DNA from 2 places in the Amycolatopsis sp. NBC_00438 genome. Region 1 is predicted to be linked to the other one. Evidence: riboswitches for the same ligand, from Rfam matches in the RefSeq annotation. Region 1 holds a riboswitch; the other holds the start of a gene.

Region 1 (6,073 bases):
CGCCACGCCCGCGCCGCGAAGAAGATGCTGAAGTCCAACAAGTGGGGCGTCCCCGGCCTCTCCTGGCTCCCCCCACGCACCCCCGAAGACGACGGCGCCGTCATCTGACCTCCCGTACTCCGTAAAGCCGTGAAGGCCTCCTTACCGGCTCTTATGGCCGGTAAGGAGGCCTTCACGGCTTTTGGCGAACCTCAGCAGCCGAGGAAGTGGCAGCGGACCACGCGCGGGGTTTCGAGGGTCGCGCCCGCATTGACGTCCCAGGCCAGGCGGACGTACTGCGCGTGCGTCCAGGCCAGGGGCGTCGCCGAGGTGTTCGGCGTGCCGGCCGGGAACCCCGTCTGACCCGACGGCGGGTTCTCGTCCCACACCTGCTCCGGCATGGTCTCCGCCGAGCTGCTCACCCGGCCGAGGTCACGCAGCCGCCGCGCGGCCGACGACGGCTGGCCCAGCGTCAGTTCGTACTCGCCGCGCTCGCCGGCGAGCAGCGGCCACAGCCGGCCGAACGTCGTGCGGCTCTCGGCCGGAAAGGTGTAGTCCCACGGCGAACCGTCGGCCTGCTCGCCGTAGCCGTCCTTTGTGTACCGGTGCCAGAACTGCCCGGTCGGCGTCGTGTACGAGATCTCCTTGTCCGTGACGCGAACGCTGTTCACGATCACCGGGTCGTCGGCGCGGTAGACGCCGAGGCGCACCAGGTCGAGGAAGCCGGCGTCGGTGACCGCACGCTGGTCCATGGTCACGCTCGAGTTGCCGAGGTTGTACGTCGTCGGAGCGTTCGCGTTGCCGTCCTTGGTGAGCCGCACGAAGTACGGGTCCTTCGACAGCGGCCCGTTCGTGGTGATCGTCTGCTTCGGCAGGTCGGCCTTGAACTTGTCCGCCGCGGCCAGGTAGCGAGCCGCGTCCGCCGGCGCGCCGTTGTGCGACGCGATGTCCGCGGCGCAGACCAGCCCGGCGATCACCGACGCGATGGTCGACGGGGACCAGCCGTCCTGCTCCTCCCAGCGCTCCTGCTGCGTCCACGGCGCGGCCTGGCCGTCAGGACCCTTGTAGGACAACAGGAAGTCGGCCGCCTTGCGCACGCCGGGCCACACGTCGTTGCGCCCCAGCTGCTGGGCCAGCACGATCGGGAACGCGGTTTCGTCGAGCTGGACCGACGTCCAGTACGGCACGCCGTCGACCCGGCTGTTCTGCGGCATATGGCCGTCGGCCTGCTGCTGCGTGCCGAACATGTAGGTCACCGCGCGGCTCGCGGCCGCGGTGTCGCCGCCTGCGGCCAGGCCGGTCGCGATCTGGTAGAGGTCGCGCGGCCAGACCAGGTGGTAGGTGCCGGACGGCGACCACTCCGGGTCGTTGTTCCCGAACCGCCAGGGCATGCTCGGCGACGCGATGAACGCGCCCGGGTGGTGCTTGTCCTCGCTCGCGGCCAGCGTCAGCATCGACGCCTTGTAGAGGTCGCGCTCGCTGTCGGTCTTCAGCGACGACGGCGGTTTGCTCACCCCGCGCAGGTACTGCTCCCAGCCGCGGTCGTAAGAACGGGTGATGTCCCCGAAACCGCGCCGCTGCGACGCCTGCGCGTTGCCGAGCGCGTCGGACGCCTTCGCGCCCATGCCGAGCGCGAGGGTGACGTGCCGGGTGCGCACGCCGTCGGCCGCGGTCTGCCCGGTCAGGACGACGTTGCCCTTCGTGGCGCTGTCGTACGTCGCGAGCTTGAACGTCTTCGCGAGCTGAGTGCCGCCGTCGGACGCGCCCGCGTAGCCGACGCTGGTCTTCGTGAAGGCGGGCTTCGCGGTGAGGGCGGCGGCGTTGGTGGCGTCCGACGCGGTGACGGCGTCCCCCTTGCGGGCGGCCGAATCGTCGGAGCCGTCGTTGGTCAGGTCCGGGTCGGCGACCGCGTAGAGCTGGTACGGCCGCCCGGTGAGCGACTGGAAGTCGACGTCCACCAGCACGGTCGTCGCGGCCGGATCGGTGACGTAGGTCTTGCGCAGCCGCCACCGGTGCTGGTCGTCGGTGATGGTCTGCTCGTAAACCAAGCTGTCGTCGTCGGTCCGCCGGACCTGCTGCGACCTGGCCGTGTTGTCGGCGACGGCGAAACTGCGCCCGTCGGTGACGACGAAGTCCATCGAGCGGACGCTCGGCGTCGACAGGTCCGGGTAGTAGACCTCGGACAGCTGACCGCCCTGGAGCGTGAACCAGACGTTGCTCGACCGGTCGTGAGCCGTGCCGAAGCCGGTCTTGTTCGCGGGCAGCCAGCTGGGATGGGCGCCGGGCGCCCCGGGAGCCGTCCCCTGGGCCGCCGCGGTCGCCGGTATCAGCCCGGTGACCAGCAGCCCGGCGAGGGCCGAGACCATGAGTTTGCGCATATCAACCCCACAGTGATGTCGCTTCTGCACCGTTACAGAAGCGACAGGCAGTGTCTCGCCGATTCTTCACCGGCGCATGGTCCGAATCGGTGAACCACTGACCGTCACTGGTCCGGTCACGCCGCCGGTTCACCAGCAGCGAACGGACTTCCGGCTGTTCGCGGCGCACTATTGAAGGACCTGCAACGGTGTAATCGAGGTACTCATGGACGAGGCGATGGACGCCTACTCACGCGCGGTCAGCACGGTCGCCAAGACCGTCACCCCGCACGTCGCCGGGGTTCAGCTCGCGCGCGGCAGCGGCTCCGCGGTGGTCTTCGCCGACGACGGCTACCTGCTGACCAACGCGCACGTCGTCGACCAGGACCGGAGCGGCGTCGCGACCTTCGCCGACGGCAGCGAAGCACGCTTCGACGTCGTCGGCGCCGATCCGCTGTCCGATCTCGCCGTGCTGCGGGCGCACGGCGAGACGCCCTCCGCCGCCGTGCTCGGCGACGCCGACAAGCTCGTCGTCGGGCAGCTCGTGGTGGCGATCGGGAGCCCGCTCGGCTTCTCCGGCTCGGTCACCGCGGGGGTCGTCAGCGCGCTCGGCCGGGCGCTCCCGGTGCGCCACGGCCGCGCCGGCCGGGTGATCGAGGACGTCATCCAGACCGACGCCGCGCTCAACCCGGGCAACTCCGGCGGCGCGCTCGCCGACTCCGCCGGCCGCGTCGTCGGGATCAACACCGCGGTCGCCGGCGTCGGGCTCGGCCTGGCCGTGCCGATCAACTCGACCACGCGCCGGATCATCAACACCCTCGTCGTCGAAGGCCGGGTGCGGCGCGCGTACCTCGGCGTTGTCGGCGTGCCCGCGCCGCTGCCCGACGACGTCGCCGAGCGCACCGGCCAGGAGGCCGGGCTGCGGGTGCGCGAAGTCGTCTCCGGCGGGCCCGCCGAGCGCGCCGGGCTGCGAACGGGTGATCTCGTGTTGACCGTCGGGCGCGCCCGGGTGTCGGACGCGCAGGGCATCCAGCGGCAGCTGTTCGCCGAAGTGATCGGCACCGCACTGCCGATCACCGTGCTGCGCAACGGAGCCATGGTCGACGTCTACGCCACACCGGCCGAACTGGTCGGGTGAGGTGAGCGGACTTGAGTCTGGCGCCCCGGCGTGGCATGGTCGGTGGCACAACACCACAACGCGGGAGCTCGCGCCATGGCGGGCTGAGAGGGTGACTGGGGATTTGTCCCGGGTGTCACCGACCGCATGAACCTGACCGGGTAATGCCGGCGTAGGGAGTGAAAGTCGTTGACCACCTTGGAGAACAAGGACGTCTCCGTCACGACCGGTCCGATCACCGGTTCGCACAAGGTCTACCACCAGACCGAATCCGGACTCCGCGTTCCGGCCCGCCGGATCGACCTCTCGAACGGCGAACACTTCGACGTCTACGACACTTCCGGGCCGTACACCGACCCTGAAGCGAAGATCGACGTCCATAGTGGACTCCACCGGCTTCGCGCCGACTGGGCCGACGGCCGTGAGCACAACACGCAGCTCGGCTGGGCCAAACAAGGCGTCGTCACCAGGGAAATGGAGTACATCGCCGCGCGGGAACGGGTTTCGCCGGAGTTCGTGCGCGACGAGGTCGCGAGCGGCCGCGCGGTGATCCCGGTCAACCGGCGCCACCCCGAGTCCGAACCGATGATCATCGGCAAGAACTTCCTGGTGAAGATCAACGCCAACATGGGCAACTCGGCCGTCTGGTCCTCGGTCGAGGAAGAGGTCGACAAGATGGTGTGGGCCACCCGCTGGGGTGCCGACACGATCATGGACCTGTCCACCGGCAAGCGGATCCACGAGACGCGCGAGTGGATCATCCGCAACTCGCCGGTGCCCGTCGGTACCGTGCCGATCTACCAGGCGCTGGAAAAGGTCGACGGGGAACCGGAAAAGCTGTCGTGGGAGGTCTACCGCGACACCATCGTCGAGCAGTGCGAGCAGGGTGTCGACTACGTCACGGTGCACGCCGGCGTGCTGCTGCGCTACATCCCGCTGACCGCGCGGCGCGTCACCGGCATCGTCAGCCGGGGTGGCTCGATCATGGCCGCGTGGTGCCTCGCGCACCACCAGGAGTCCTTCCTGTACACGCACTTCGAGGAACTCTGCGAGCTGCTGCGCCAGTACGACGTCACGTTCTCCCTCGGCGACGGCCTGCGCCCCGGCTCGATCGCCGACGCCAACGACCGCGCGCAGTTCGCCGAGCTGGAAACCCTCGGCGAGCTGACGCACCTCGCGCGCTCGCACGACGTCCAGGTGATGATCGAGGGCCCCGGCCACGTGCCGATGCACAAGATCAAGGAGAACGTCGAGCTGGAGGAACGGCTCTGCGGCGAGGCGCCGTTCTACACCCTCGGTCCACTCACGACGGACATCGCGCCGGCGTACGACCACATCACCTCGGCCATCGGCGCGGCGCAGATCGGCTGGTACGGCACGGCGATGCTGTGTTACGTCACGCCGAAGGAGCACCTCGGCCTGCCGAACCGCGACGACGTCAAGACCGGCGTGATCACGTACAAGATCGCCGCGCACGCCGCCGACCTGGCCAAGGGGCACCAGTACGCGCAGGAGTGGGACGACGAGCTGTCCAAGGCCCGCTTCGAGTTCCGCTGGAACGACCAGTTCAACCTGTCCCTCGACCCGGACACCGCACGCGCGTTCCACGACGAGACGCTGCCCGCCGAACCGGCCAAGACCGCGCACTTCTGCTCGATGTGCGGCCCGAAGTTCTGCTCGATGCGGATCACGCAGGACGTCCGCAAGTACGCCGAGGAGCACGGTCTGTCCACTGTGGAGGCCATCGAGGCCGGCATGGCTTCGAAGTCGGCGGAGTTCACCGAGTCCGGCGGCCAGGTCTACCTGCCCGTGGTGCAACCGTGACTCCGCCCACCGCCCTCACCATCGCCGGATCCGACTCCGGCGGTGGTGCGGGCATCCAGGCGGACCTGCGCACGTTCTTCGCCCACGGCGTGCACGGCCTGGTCGCGCTGACGGCCGTCACCGTGCAGAACTCGTTGGGCGTTCAGGGTTTCACCGAGATCCCGGCCGACGTCGTCGCCGCGCAGATCAAGGCGGTGGCGTCCGACATGGGCGTCAACGCGGCCAAGACGGGCATGCTGGCCACGGCGGAGATCATCCGCGCGGTGGCCAAGACCCTGGACGAGGTCGGCGGGGACATCCCCCTCGTGGTCGACCCGGTGGCGGCGTCGATGACGGGCCACGCGCTGCTGCGCGAGGACGCCCTGGAGGCGATCCGCACGGAACTGTTCCCGCGCGCGACGCTGATCACCCCGAACCTGGACGAGGTCCGCCTGCTGACGGGCATCTCCGTCACGGACGCGGCGTCCCAGCGAGACGCGGCCGAGGCGTTGCTGGCCTTCGGTTCCCGGTGGGTCCTGGTCAAGGGCGGCCACATGACGGGCCGCACCTGCGTGGACCTGCTGACCGACGGCAGCACGTACGTCTCGCTGAGCGGCCCCCGCTACGACACGGAGAACACCCACGGCGGCGGCGACACGATGGCGTCGGCGATCACGGCGTCGCTGGCGAAGGGCGCCTCGGTGCCGGACGCGGTGGCGGCGGGGAAGAAGTTCATCGAGAGGTGCGTGGCGGAGTCCTACCCGCTCGGCGCGGGCGTGGGCCCGGTGTCGCCGTTCTGGGTGCTCGGGTCCTCGTG
Region 2 (6,073 bases), 560 kb from region 1:
GCGCGGGCCAGCGCCACCCGCTGCGCCTGACCGCCCGACAGCTCCGTCACCCGCCGCCGCTCGAAGCCGGACAGCCCGACCAGTTCCAGCAGCTCGGCGACGCGTGGCGCCCACGCCGACCGCGGCACGCCGTGCATCCGCAGGCCGAACGCGATGTTCGCGGCGACGTCGCGGTGGCCGAACAGCTGGCCGTCCTGGAAGACCAGCCCGAAGCCGCGCCGGTGGACCGGCACCGCGCCGAGGTCCTCACCGTCCCAGCTGACCGTGCCGCGAGCCGACGGCTCCAGCCCGGTGATCGCGCGCAGCAGCGTCGACTTGCCCGAGCCCGACGGGCCCAGCAGCGCCAGCACCTCGCCGTCGGCGATGTCGAGCCGGGCGTCGCGCACCGCGGCGAATGATCCATAGTGGACGGTCAGGTCCCGCACCGACAGCGCCATCAGAACTCTCCCACCCGGCCGCGCGCGGCCCCGAGCCGGTCGATCAGCGCGACCGCCAGCACCGTCACGAGCATCAGCAACGCGCACGCGGCGTACGCCATCTGGTTGTTCAGCTCGCCCGGACGTCCCATCAGCGACGCGATCGCGACCGGCAGCGTCGGCAACGTCGGCCGGGCCAGGAAACTCGTCGCGCCGAACTCGCCGAGCGCCACGACGAACCCGAATCCCGCGGCCGCGACCAGCGGGCGCAGCGTCAGCGGCAGGTCGATCTCCCGCCACACCCGCAGCGGGCTCGCGCCGAGCGTCGACGCGGCCTGCCGCAGCCGGACGTCGACCGAGCGCAGCACCGGCAGCACCATCCGCACGATCAGCGGGATGATCACCAGCGCCTGCGCCAGCGGCACCAGGTAGGGCGACGTCCGCAGGTCGCCGGGCAGCGCGTCGAGCGTCACGAGGTAGCCGAACCCGACGGTCACCGCGGACACCCCGAGCGGCAGCATCAGCGCGGCGTCGAGCGTCTCCCCCAGCCCGCGCGCGGCCCGCGCCGGCGACCGGCGCAGCGCCACCAGCACCACCGACGCGAGCACGCCGACGACCAGCGCCAGCAGCGTCGCGTCGATCGCCACCTTCAGCGAGTTCAGCGCGGCGTCCCAGCCGGACACCTGCAGCGCGCCCTTCTCGCCGGTGCCCGCGAGCGCGCGGTACCCCGCGAGGCTCCAGCCGTCCGAAGTGGACACCGACTCGGCGAGCAGCGCGACGATCGGCGTCAGCAGCAGGGCCAGCACGACGCCCGCAGCGCCGACGACCCACCACTCGCCGCCGCGAGGGCGTCGCACCGCGCCGGAACCGATCCTGGCGCCTTCCTTGCGCCGCCGCGCCAACCCGCCGACGACCAGCGCCGCGACGACCGCCGCGAACTGGATCAGCGAAAGCGCCGACGCGCCGGAGAGGTCGAGCAGGTCGACCGTCCGCAAGTAGATCTCGGTTTCCAGGGTCCGGTACCGCGCGCCGCCGAGGATCAGCACGACGCCGAAGCTGGTGGCGCAGAACAGGAAGACGACGGCCGCGGCGGACGCGATCGCGGGCGCCAGCGCGGGCAGCGTCACCGACCGGAACGCCCGCCACGGCGACGCGCCGAGCGCCCGGGCGGCGTCGGACGTCCGCGAATCCAGCCGCGCCCAGAGCCCGGCGACCGTCCGCGCGACGACGGCGACGTTGAAGAACGCGTTGGCCAGCACGATCGGCAGCACGCCGCCGTCCGGCCACAGCGCCCGGAACGCCAGCCCGACCACGACGGTCGGCAGCACGAACGGCACGAGCACCAGCGTCCGCGCCAGGCCGACGCCGGGCAGTTTCGCCCGCGCCAGCAGGAACGCCACGGGCAGCCCGGCCAGCACCGCGACGACCGTCGAGCCCGCGGCGGTGGCCACCGTGAAGCCGGCCAGCCGCCACGTCTGCGGGTCGCCCAGCACGACGTCGAGCCCGCCCGCGGCGAACCCGCGCCCGACGATCGCCAGCACCGGCCAGGCGAAGAACACCACCAGGAACCCGATCGGGCCCAGCCCGAGCAGCGCCAGGCCGAGCCCCCGGGTGGTCCGCGGCGGGGCCAGGAGGCTCCGGGATGTCACTGCACGAGCGTGCGCCATTCGCCGATCCACTTCTCACGCCCGGCCTGCACCTGGTCCGCGGTCAGCGCCTGCGGCTTCTGCGGCAGCGGCGCGACCTGCGCCCAGCCCGCCGGCAGGTCGACACCCTGGCGCGTCGGGTAGACGTACATGTTGGCCGCCACCGTCGCCTGGAACTGCTGCGAAAGCAGGAAGTCGACGACCTTGCGCGCGTTCTCCTCCTGCTTGCCGCCGGCCAGCACCCCGGCGTACTCGACCTGCCGGTAGCAGGTGTCGAGCAGCGCCTTCGTCCGCGGCTTCCCGTCGTCGCCCACCTCGGCGGCCGGCGACGACGCGTACGAGACCACGATCGGCCGCGGCCCCTTGCCGGACGAGCCGGAGAAGTCCTTGGTGTAGGCCTCTTCCCAGCCGCTGACCACCTTGAGCCCGTTGGCCTTCAGCTTGGTCCAGTAGTCCTTCCAGCCGGCCTCGCCGTACTTCGCGACGGTGCCGAGCAGGAACGCGAGCCCGGGCGACGCCGTCGCCGGATCCTCGGCGACCAGCAGGTCCTTGTACTTCGGGTCGGCCAGGTCGTCGTACGACTCCGGCGCCGGGATCCCCTTGGCGGTGAAGTAGTTCGTGTCGACGTTGACGCAGACGTCGCCGACGTCGACCGCGGACAGCCGGTGCTCCGGGTCGACGGCGTAACGCTGCGGCCCGCGGTCGGCCTCCGGGCTGGTGTAGGGCTCGAAGACGCCCTCGGCGAGCGCGCGCGAGGCGAACGTCGAGTCGACGCCGTACGCGACGTCGCCGACCGGGTTGGCCTTGGTCAGCACGAGCTTGTTGGTCAGCGAACCGGCGTCGCCCTGCTTGAGCACCGAGATCTTGATGCCCGACTGCTGCTGGAAGGCGTCGAGCACCTCCTGCGGCGCCAGGAAGGAGTCGTGCGTCACCAGGGTGACGGTGGGCGTCTGCTTCGTGTCACCGGACCCGTCCGACAGCGAGCACGCCGCTGTGACGACGCTGACGGCGGCGATGGCCGTCGCGGCGCGTACAGCCCTGCGTTTCATCTACCCTCCTGCACTTCGCCGGACGAGGAGGGAAAGCCCTCCCTTCGCCGGCATGATCCGGGATCAGGTGCTAACGGTCGCGGGTCACCCCGCCTCTCAGCCCGGCTCACCGGACTCCCGTGGCAACCGTGCAGCGTAGTCCAGGACGTTGGACGATGGAGGCATGACGGAAATCTTGAGCGACGACGAGGCCGATCGAGCTCTGCTCCACGGGTGGGTCCGCACGGGCGCGGTGATCCGGCGAGAGGTGGAGCTCCCGAGCTTCCCGAAGGCGATCGAGGTGGTCGACCGGGTCGCGGTGCTCGCCGAGGCCGCCGACCACCACCCGGACATCGACATCCGCTGGCGCACGCTGACCTTCCACCTCAGCACGCATTCGGCAGGCGGGTTGACGGAGAAGGACTTCGCGCTGGCCAAGCAGATCAACGAAGTTCTCGACGGACTGTGATCCCGCCTACTCTCAGTGCACGAAAGCCCGGGTTCGACGTCTCTCGGTAAAGGACTTCGGACTCGAGAGGACAGTCATGACCCAGGCGATCGTGGTAGGCACGACGGCATTCGCGACGATGGTGGCCGCGGCCGGTGGGGTGCTCTGGTTCACCGTCCGCAACCGCCGTCACTCGGACGGCTGAGTGCTGTTTCCGCTGGTCAGCGGCATGATCGGGTGAGCTTCGTCACAGCTGCTAACGCTCGGCATGGTCAACGCGCTGAACACGCGGAAGCATCGGCCCGTTCGTAGGGAAACGCCATGAACAGCACCCCCGCCCCCGCCACCCTGACCACCGCCCAGCGCGCCTGGATCAACGCCCTCGCGCCCGCGGTCGTGCTGATCGCGATCGCGCTGATGGGCCTCCTCGGCTAATCCGCCCGGTCGTAGGCCTGCCGGGCCGCCCGCAAGCTCGGCAGGTACTTCTCCGCCCATTCGCGGCAACGGTCCATGGGCTCGAACAAGGTCCGGCCCAGGTCCGTCAGCGCGTACTCGACGCGTGGCGGGTTCTCGTCGTAGGTCTTGCGGGTGATCATCCCGTCCCGCTCGAGGGACCGCAGTGTCTCGGTGAGCACCTTCGGACTGACGTTCCTCAGCGGCACGCGCAGTTCGGAGAACCGCCGCGGCCCGTCCTTCAGGCAGACGACGACCATGCCGCCCCACTTGTCCCCGATCCGGAACGGCGTATCGCCGGACGGGCATTGCGGCGCGAAGAGATCAGCGGTCAGCGGCTCCACGAAGCCGACGTTAGGCCACGCCGTCGACGAGCAGCAACCGCCGCCGCAGCGCGGTCTTGCTGAGCTGCAGCGCCTCGGCGTACTCGGCCGAGGCGTACCAGCGTTCGGCCGTCTCGCGATCCGGGAACTCGACGAGGACCACGCGGTCGTCGCAGTCCCCCTTCGAGAACCGTCGGCGTCGCACCGCGGGCGAGGTAACGGCCGTCGTGGTGCACGATCGACTCCTGGGCGAGTTCGCGGTAACGCCGGCCCTGGACTTCGTCGAGGATTTCGACCTCGGAGATCACGTAGACGCTCACGGTTCCGAGGGTGGCAGAACTCCGGAGCCGTCACCTGGTGCTGTCACTACCCGGATTTCCTCCGGCGGCGGGAACTCGACCGGGGTTTCGTCGGCCACGCTCCAGTATTCGAGGCCGGACAAGCGGCCTTCGTCGACGAAGAGGATGAGCCCGCCGTCCACCACATCGACGTCCACGGCCACCCGGCTCTCGACGTCGGCCACCGTCACTGTTGCGTCGACGGCGAGGTCGATCGTGGGACACCCGCACGGGCAGCGGCCGGTCACCTCGGCCGTGCGCGCCTGGGCGCGAAGTGCCGCGGCACCGGGAAAGTCCGTAGCCAGCAGCAGGTCCAGGACCGCTCTCTCGCGCGGAGTGAGCGGCCGGCGAGCGGTGCTCAATAGCGTGGCATGTTCGGGATCGTCTTCTCGGCGACGTCGATGAGGGCCTCGACCTTCACGACGTCGGCCGTCACGTCCTCCGGCGTCACCGCAGGCGCCTCCGAGGACCGGTAGGCGACTTCGTTGCGACGGGCCCGCATCCGGTTGAAGGGCCGCAAAACCGACCCCAGCGGCGGATCCAGCTGAGCGAGGACGGCTTCGTAGACGGTGACGTGCCCACCGCGGCTCGTCACCCGCAGCCCCTGGTTCTGCAGGACGGCCGCCAACGCCCGCCGCGCGCTGTCGTAGGCCAGCGTGTAGGCGCCTTCCGGGTCCGTCTCCTGGAGCTGTCGCGCCGAAGCAAGGTGCGTACGGGCTCGGACGAGCTCGGCCTCGGCCGCCTCCCGCGACGCCGGAACGTGCTCGATGGCGCCGCGCGCGAGGAACGCGTCGATCCGTTCGCGGCCTTGGTTCCACTGCGGCATCAGGTCTCCTGGCTGAGTTTCACCAGCGGACGCTCACGCACGCTGGTGAGGAACGGATCGGTGGTGCTCGCCGCCCACGACTCGGGCGAGACCCGGTGGACGTTGACCTCGCGCCCCAGCCGCCGTGACACCTGTTCCGCCGAGTCGAAGAGCGCGTCCGGATCGGGCGAACCGACAACGAGGACGTCGACGTCGCCGGGCGGAAGACCGGGTTCGCCGCTGTAGCGCGCGGCCCAGGAGCCGTAGATGTAGGCCTCGCGCACGCCGGCCAGCCCGGACAGGGCCTCGGCGAGAAGCGGCATCGGCCCGAAGGTGACAGCGATGAGCTCGCTCAGGGGCGGGTAGAGCGGGGTATCGGTACGCGCCTTGACGAGCCGGCTGCGGCCCACCCGCCGGTCTTCCAGGATGCCGCCCCCGGTCAGCCGCTCGACTTCCCGCAACACGGCGGTGGGCGTGACACCACAGGCCTCGGCGAGCTCGGTGATGCTGTACTCGCGATCCGGGTGCAGGAGCACGAGCGCGAGCAGCTCACCCTGCATGCGCGAACGCAGCAGGGGCAGCAAGCTCGGCGAAGCTTTCATTGGACGCAGTATAT

What was found. A riboswitch is a leader RNA that binds a small molecule or an ion and turns the genes downstream of it on or off. The one in region 1 is predicted to bind thiamine pyrophosphate.
Region 2: it holds a riboswitch for thiamine pyrophosphate, as region 1 does, so the genes downstream of both, OG494_RS44130 (thiamine ABC transporter substrate-binding protein) here and thiC (phosphomethylpyrimidine synthase ThiC) in region 1, are expected to answer to the same signal.

Annotation. Positions count from the first base shown of each region.
Region 1 is NZ_CP107923.1:8,978,827-8,984,899, reverse strand. Features, by position in the region: gene OG494_RS41335 (peptide deformylase) at 1-108, shown strand, start outside; gene OG494_RS41330 (glycoside hydrolase family 15 protein) at 192-2,357, opposite strand; gene OG494_RS41325 (S1C family serine protease) at 2,563-3,474, shown strand; TPP riboswitch at 3,525-3,649, shown strand; gene thiC (phosphomethylpyrimidine synthase ThiC) at 3,643-5,277, shown strand; gene thiD (bifunctional hydroxymethylpyrimidine kinase/phosphomethylpyrimidine kinase) at 5,274-6,073, shown strand, end outside.
Region 2 is NZ_CP107923.1:9,541,607-9,547,679, reverse strand. Features, by position in the region: gene OG494_RS44140 (ABC transporter ATP-binding protein) at 1-437, opposite strand, end outside; gene OG494_RS44135 (ABC transporter permease) at 437-1,999, opposite strand; gene OG494_RS44130 (thiamine ABC transporter substrate-binding protein) at 2,062-3,111, opposite strand; TPP riboswitch at 3,133-3,242, opposite strand; gene OG494_RS44125 (4a-hydroxytetrahydrobiopterin dehydratase) at 3,275-3,559, shown strand; gene OG494_RS44120 (winged helix-turn-helix transcriptional regulator) at 3,970-4,335, opposite strand; gene OG494_RS44115 (DUF1330 domain-containing protein) at 4,346-4,519, opposite strand; partial or broken gene OG494_RS48535 (hypothetical protein) at 4,551-4,622, opposite strand; gene OG494_RS44110 (hypothetical protein) at 4,631-4,837, opposite strand; gene OG494_RS44105 (hypothetical protein) at 5,011-5,478, opposite strand; gene OG494_RS44100 (ArsR family transcriptional regulator) at 5,478-6,059, opposite strand.